DNA from 2 places in the Citrobacter sp. Cm046 genome. Region 1 is predicted to be linked to the other one. Evidence: predicted binding sites of a transcription regulator. Region 1 holds the regulator's gene; the other holds the start of a gene.

Region 1 (3,734 bases):
GTCTGAATTTCTGCTCTAAATCATAAATCGTGTAGCACAGAGTGCAGTCCCGCGTGTTTGCTGTTTCCGCATGCCTGACTGTTCTGCTATGATTGCCCTTATCCGTGGGCATTGCGCCACCACCATTTCAATAAGTTTCAAGAGGTTATTTTACTCATGGCAATCACTGGCATCTTTTTCGGCAGCGACACCGGTAACACCGAAAACATCGCAAAAATGATTCAAAAACAGCTTGGTAAAGACATTGCCGATGTACATGACATTGCAAAAAGCAGCAAAGAAGACCTGGAAGGGTATGACATTCTTCTGCTCGGTATCCCAACCTGGTATTACGGTGAAGCGCAGTGTGACTGGGACGACTTCTTCCCTACTCTCGAAGACATTGATTTTAACGGTAAACTGGTTGCGCTGTTTGGCTGCGGCGACCAGGAAGACTACGCAGAATATTTCTGTGATGCGTTAGGTACCATCCGCGACATCATCGAACCACGCGGCGCAACCATCGTCGGTCACTGGCCAACGGCGGGTTATCACTTTGAAGCGTCTAAAGGCCTGGCTGATGATGACCACTTTGTCGGTCTGGCTATTGATGAAGATCGCCAGCCTGAGCTGACCGCTGAACGCGTAGAAAAATGGGTTAAACAGATTTCTGAAGAACTGCATCTCGACGAAATCATTAACGCCTGATTTCATGCGGCGTAGAAACGTATCTACGCCGCATCAATAGATAAAACCAATCAAAATAATTGCTACAAATTTGTAACTTTCTCGCCTGACCCTGTACAATGGCTGGATGCCAATCGGGTATTGCACAGAGTGTTTGTCGGCGATACCACGTTTTGATTAACAATATTTGCCAGAGACTTGCTGTTTTCATTTAGACATGGCAGTTCTATAATGATACGCATTATCTCAAGTGCAATTTCTGTCACTTCTGTTAATGAAGTGAACCGCTTAGCTACAGGACAGATTCCGCATGACTGACAATAATACCGCATTAAAGAAGGCTGGCCTGAAAGTAACGCTTCCTCGTTTAAAAATTCTGGAAGTTCTTCAGGAACCGGATAACCATCACGTCAGTGCGGAAGACTTATACAAACGCCTGATAGACATGGGTGAAGAGATTGGTCTGGCGACCGTGTATCGCGTGCTGAACCAATTTGATGATGCCGGTATCGTAACCCGCCATAATTTTGAAGGTGGCAAATCCGTCTTCGAATTAACCCAACAGCATCATCACGATCACCTGATTTGCCTCGACTGTGGCAAAGTGGTCGAATTTAGCGATGATTCCATCGAAGCGCGTCAGCGTGAGATTGCGGCTAAACATGGTATTCGCTTAACCAACCATAGCCTCTATCTGTACGGTCACTGCGCTGAAGGCGATTGCCGCGAAGATGAGCATGCGCACGACGCCAAATAATATGATGTTTTCTGAAAAGCCAACCCTGCGGTTGGCTTTTTTTATAAGCTAAACCTGGCCGGGGGCCTCTTCCTTTCGAGTCAATGCAGCTTTAATGTAAAATTCACCCTACCTCATCGGAGAGCCGAAATGGAGCTTCGCCAGCTACGCTATTATGTTCGTATTGTAGAAACCGGCAGTATGGGCAGCGCGGCGCTCGATCTCAATATTGGTGTTTCGGCTCTCAGCCAGCAAATGACCCGGCTGGAAAACGAACTCGCTATTCGCCTGCTGCAACGAACCTCTCGTGGCGTGACGCCCACCAGCGCCGGACTGGCTTTTTACTCCCAGGCACAACTGGCATTACGTCACGCAGACGATGCGATCCTCGCGGCTCGAGAGGCCCGGCTTTCCGGTCACGTCAGCGTCGGAATGGCTCCCAGTACCGCATCCGTGCTCGGTGTGCCTTTCATTAATGCAATGCGGGAAAACTATGCAGATGTCCGCCTGCATGTGGTGGAAAGCCTCTCCGGTAACCTGGAGCGGATGATTAATACCCGCCAAATTGATTTAGCAGTGGTGTTTCAAAAGGAAAAAATCCTGCGCTGGAGCGCCAGACCGATTCTCGAAGAACGGCTATTTTTGATTGGCACCCATGCTTTACTGGATGATATTACGGATGACAATATCGCCCCTGCCCAGCTGGTTAATATTCCATTGATAATGCCAAGCCCGGGTCACGGCCTGCGCGGCAGACTGGATGCTATCTGCCAGGAACATGCTCTGAACATTGAGATCACTACAGAAATTGATGGTCTGACGCTGTTGATGAGCGCCGTTCGCAGTGGAATCGGTGCCACATTACAACCCGGCGCGGCGATTTCGCATCTCGATAAAGAGACGCTAAGAGTGATCGGCGTCCATAATCCAATACTTAGCCGCCCTAATTTTCTTGTCAGCCTTTCTGATGATGAACTTACCCCCGCAGGTCTCGCTGCCCGCGTGATACTGACCAAAGTGATGTGTCAACTGGTGGAAGCAGGAAGCTGGCCAGGCGCAATTCTTTACAATAACTAAAGGGCTATTTAGCATCACAGCGTAGCGCCCACACAACTTACACGTATACATTTTAATTACAAATTTAACAATTAGTTAAATGGTAATGGAGTATACGATGGTTGATGTTCTGGTGATTGGCGGCGGCAATGCCGCATTATGTGCTGCCTTAACCGCCCGGGAGCAAGGGGCTTCTGTATTACTGCTCGAAGCAGCCCCCCGAGAATGGCGCGGAGGGAATTCCCAACACACGCGTAATTTACGCTGTATGCATGATGCCCCACAGGATGTCCTGGTAGAGAGCTATCCAGAAGAGGAGTTCTGGCAGGATCTCTGGCGTGTAACTGAAGGAAATACCAACGAAGCACTGGCGCGGTTGGTGATACGTACCTCTTCGCAATGTCGCGACTGGATGCGCCAGCACGGCGTTAATTTTCAACCCCCTCTTTCCGGTGCTTTGCATGTGGCGCGCACTAACGCCTTCTTTATGGGCGGCGGAAAAGCTCTCGTGAATGCCTATTATCGCAGCGCAGAAAAGCTGGGCGTGCAAATTCGCTATAACACACCGGTCCAGGCGCTAGAACTGCATAATGGCGAGTTCGTAGCGGCACTGGCAGGCAAAGAGCGCATTGTGGCTAAGTCCTGCGTGCTTGCCGCCGGGGGGTTTGAATCTAACCGCGAATGGCTGCGGGAGGCGTGGGGCAAGAATGCCCGCGGCGAGTGGCCTGCGGATAACTTTCTTATTCGCGGCACACGCTTTAACCAGGGCGTACTGCTTAAATTTATGATCGATGCCGGGGCGGACATTGTCGGCGATCCCTCCCAGTCACACTGCGTGGCGATTGACGCCAGAGCACCATTATACGATGGCGGAATTTGCACCCGTGTGGACTGTGTCTCGCTGGGCATAGTGGTAAATCGTGATGCTGAACGTTTTTATGATGAAGGCGAAGATTTCTGGCCAAAACGTTACGCTATCTGGGGACGGCTGGTTGCCCATCAGCCCGGACAAATTGGCTACTCCATTATCGACAGTAAAGCGATCGGCCACTTCATGCCTCCGGTCTTTCCTGGCGCACAGGCCAATACGCTGACAGAGCTTGCTCGCCAGTTGGGACTGGATGTCGAACGCTTTACCCACACCATCATGCAGTACAACAGCGCCTGCCTGCCTGGGCAATTCGATCACACCACGCTGGATAACTGCGCAACACAAGGTCTGACACCGGCGAAAACACACTGGGCACGACCATTAGATACGCCACCTTACTATGGC
Region 2 (3,734 bases), on a different contig from region 1:
GGGCGGTGTGCGCATGACCGGCGGCGGTTTTGGCGGCTGCATTGTGGCGCTGATCCCGCAAGCTCTGGTTCCTGCCGTACAGCAGGCTGTCGCCACACAGTACGAAGCAAAAACAGGTATCAAAGAGACCTTCTACGTCTGTAAACCTTCACAAGGAGCCGGACAGTGCTGAATGAAATTCCCGTACTGGCCCCCGACGGCCAGCCGTTTCGCCTGCTAACCCTGCGTAATGACGCAGGGATGGTTGTCACCTTGATGGACTGGGGCGCGACTCTTTTGTCTGCCCGCATTCCGCTCAGCGATGGTAGCGTGCGCGAAGCATTGCTTGGCTGTGCCAGCCCGGAGCAATACCCGGATCAGGCCGCGTTTCTGGGCGCTTCAATAGGTCGCTATGCTAACCGTATCGCTAACAGTCGTTACACTTTCGCTGGTGAAATCATCGAATTACTGCCAAGCCAGGGTGAAAACCAGCTACATGGCGGGCCAGACGGTTTCGATAAACGACGCTGGCAGATAGTGAATCAAAACGACCGTCAGGTGTTGTTTGCATTAACGTCTGAAGATGGCGACCAGGGCTTCCCTGGCCATCTTTGCGCAACGGCGCAGTACCGCCTGACTGACGATAATCGCATTTCGATCACCTACCGCGCGACGGTCGATAAGCCCTGCCCGGTGAATATGACGAATCACGTTTATTTTAATCTCGACGGTGACAAAACCGATGTTCGTCAACATAAGCTACAGATTTTGGCCGATGAGTACCTGCCGGTTGATGAAACAGGGATCCCAAGCGCTGGCCTGAAATCCGTTGCGGAAACCTCTTTTGATTTCCGCGCACCAAAAGTTATCGATAGCGAATTTTTGGCCGACGACGACCAGCGCAAGGTTAAGGGTTACGATCATGCCTTCTTGCTACAGGCACAGGGCGATATCCGCAAACCGGTCGCTCACCTGTGGTCGCAGGATGAAAGACTGCACATGGAGGTCTATACCTCTGCTCCGGCATTGCAGTTCTACTCCGGGAATTTCCTCGGCGGCACCCCCTCTCGTGGACCAGAAGCTTATGCCGACTGGCAGGGTCTGGCGCTGGAAAGTGAATTCCTGCCGGACAGCCCGAATCATCAGGAATGGCCTCAACCAGACTGCTTCCTGCGCCCTGGCGAAGAGTACGCCAGCGTGACGGAATATCGATTTATTCCTGCCTGATAATTAACCGTAACGAGTCCGATAGCGTAAGTTTATCGGGCTCGTTGTTTATTACCCACATCAAACCCGCTCATAATCCCACCGTTCAAAGACAAAATAGCAACCTTGAGTTCACAAGAACCTTACACTGTGTCGCTATTTTCGCTATGGTTATGCGTAAGCATTGCCGCTGACGCATCACGGCAATATAATGAGAATTATTATCATTCGATAAAGCTTGAGGAGTGAGAGTATGGCTGTAACTAAGCTGGTTCTGGTACGTCACGGTGAAAGTCAGTGGAACAACGAAAACCGCTTCACCGGTTGGTATGATGTCGATCTGTCAGAGAAAGGCGTGGGCGAAGCAAAGGCAGCAGGTAAACTGCTGAAAGAGGAAGGCTACAGCTTCGATTTTGCTTACACCTCTGTGCTGAAACGTGCCATCCACACCCTGTGGAACGTGCTGGATGAACTGGATCAGGCCTGGCTGCCTGTTGAAAAATCCTGGAAACTGAATGAGCGTCACTACGGTGCGCTGCAGGGTCTGAACAAAGCAGAAACCGCAGAAAAATACGGTGACGAGCAGGTTAAACAATGGCGTCGTGGTTTTGCGGTAACCCCGCCAGAACTGACCAAAGACGATGAGCGCTATCCGGGTCACGATCCGCGTTATGCACAACTGACCGACAAAGAGCTACCGCTAACTGAAAGCCTGGCGCTAACCATCGATCGTGTTATCCCATACTGGAACGAAACCATTCTGCCGCGCATGAAAAGCGGTGAGCGCGTGATTATCGCCGCTCACGGTAACTCCCTGCGTGCGCTGGTGAAGTACCTGGATAATATGGGCGAAGATGAAATTCTGGAACTCAACATTCCGACCGGTGTACCGCTGGTGTATGAGTTTGACGAAAACTTCAAACCAATCAAACATTACTATCTGGGTAACGCCGACGAAATCGCAGCAAAAGCTGCTGCCGTTGCCAACCAGGGTAAAGCGAAGTAATGTATTTTGCCCGGTAGCGCAAGCTTACCGGGCCTACTATTGCTTATTCTGCTGTTCTTTTTATACGTCAATCACGCCGTCGAGTATCACCTGCGGCCTTCCCTGTGAACACCGTTCCACACGACCCCGAACATTGTACACTTCAGCCAAACTCTCTGCGGTAATGACCTCCTCAGGCTCACCGCTGGCAACCAGTTTCCCGTCTTTGAGCATTAACACGTATTCGCTATGGCGCAGCGCGATATTAATATCATGTACCACAACTACGGTGACCATATTGCGCGCCAGTGTTTCGCGATGGATTAAATCCATCACGTGGAACTGATAGTTTAAATCCAGTGCACTGAGTGGTTCATCTAACAACAGCAGGTCAGGTCGACGGATCAAAGACTGCGCCAGACCGACCAGTTGTCGCTGCCCTCCAGAAAGTTGATCGAGGTAGTGCAGCGCCAGATGCGCAATCCCAAGTTGTTCAAGTATTGCCAGCGCCTGAGCGTTACTGCTTTCATCGTCTCTTCTGCAGGACGCCCGCTGTGCAGCGATAATTGACTCCAGCACATGCAAATGAACACCCTGCGGCAGCGACTGTGGTAAAAACACCACCTTCTCAGCACGTTTAGCAAACGGCAACGATGTTAAATTCTCATCGTCAAGAATCACCTCACCGCTGGCTTTATTCAACCCTGCCAGCGAACGTAGCAATGTTGACTTCCCGCAACCGTTAGGTCCCAGTAATACAGTGATTTTACCCCGTGGCAGCTCGGCGACATTGAGATTATGAATCACTGGTTGTTTAGGATATCCCGCGTCCACTCCCCGGAGAATTAGCCCACTCATGACATGCTCCCCCGATGCCGCAGAATAATGCTCAGGAAAAAGGGGACCCCCACCAGCGATGTGACTATTCCAACAGGGATAATGATACCGGGAATAATGTTCTTCGACGCAATAGAGGCCAGCGAGAGCACCAGTCCCCCCGTCAGTACACTTCCGGGCAGGTAAAAACGATGGTCTTCACCAAATAGCATGCGTGAAATATGCGGTGCAACCAGCCCGATAAAGCCGATGGGGCCTACAAAAGCCACCGACAACGCCGACAATAAGCTGATGCGCAGAAGCGATGACAGGCGTAGCCGCCGCACATCAATGCCAAAACTCATCGCCCGATCTTCGCCCAGGCGCAGCGCCGTGAGTTGCCAGGCGCTACGCATTGACCATGGAAAGACAATGACAACAGCGACGGCCAGTACGCCAAGTTTTTCCCACGAAGCGCGGGCCAGACTACCCATTGTCCAGAAAACCAGTCCCTGTAGTGTGTCTTCATCGGCAACAAACTGCATCATTGACACCAGCGCGTTAAAGGTAAAGACCAGCGCGATGCCAAACAGCACCACACCGGATGTTGCTACACGGGTCCAGCGGGTGATGCCGTCAAGCAGTAAGGCGGAGAGCAGCGCAAAAATAAAGGCATTCGCAGGGATAAACCACGTGGCGGATACCCCCGGAATACCAATACCCAATACAATCGCCAGTGCCGCACCAA

The links. Region 1 encodes Fur, which represses iron uptake genes when iron is present. Its sites were predicted from a motif close to ATAATAATGAGAACNACTATCAA; they were not measured.
Region 2: the regulator Fur is predicted to act here: its motif matches at 1,391-1,413, upstream of gpmA (2,3-diphosphoglycerate-dependent phosphoglycerate mutase).

Annotation. Positions count from the first base shown of each region.
Region 1 covers NZ_JAOWGP010000027.1:15,843-19,576, reverse strand. Annotated here, with positions in the region: gene ybfE (LexA regulated protein) at 1-1, shown strand, start outside; gene fldA (flavodoxin FldA) at 157-687, shown strand; gene OGX98_RS01165 (ryhB-regulated fur leader peptide) at 898-984, shown strand; gene fur (ferric iron uptake transcriptional regulator) at 977-1,423, shown strand; gene tcuR (tricarballylate utilization LysR family transcriptional regulator TcuR) at 1,553-2,479, shown strand; gene tcuA (FAD-dependent tricarballylate dehydrogenase TcuA) at 2,577-3,734, shown strand, end outside.
Region 2 covers NZ_JAOWGP010000034.1:8,602-12,335, reverse strand. Annotated here, with positions in the region: gene galK (galactokinase) at 1-172, shown strand, start outside; gene galM (galactose-1-epimerase) at 166-1,206, shown strand; gene gpmA (2,3-diphosphoglycerate-dependent phosphoglycerate mutase) at 1,439-2,191, shown strand; gene OGX98_RS04910 (ABC transporter ATP-binding protein) at 2,252-3,028, opposite strand; gene OGX98_RS04905 (FecCD family ABC transporter permease) at 3,025-3,734, opposite strand, start outside.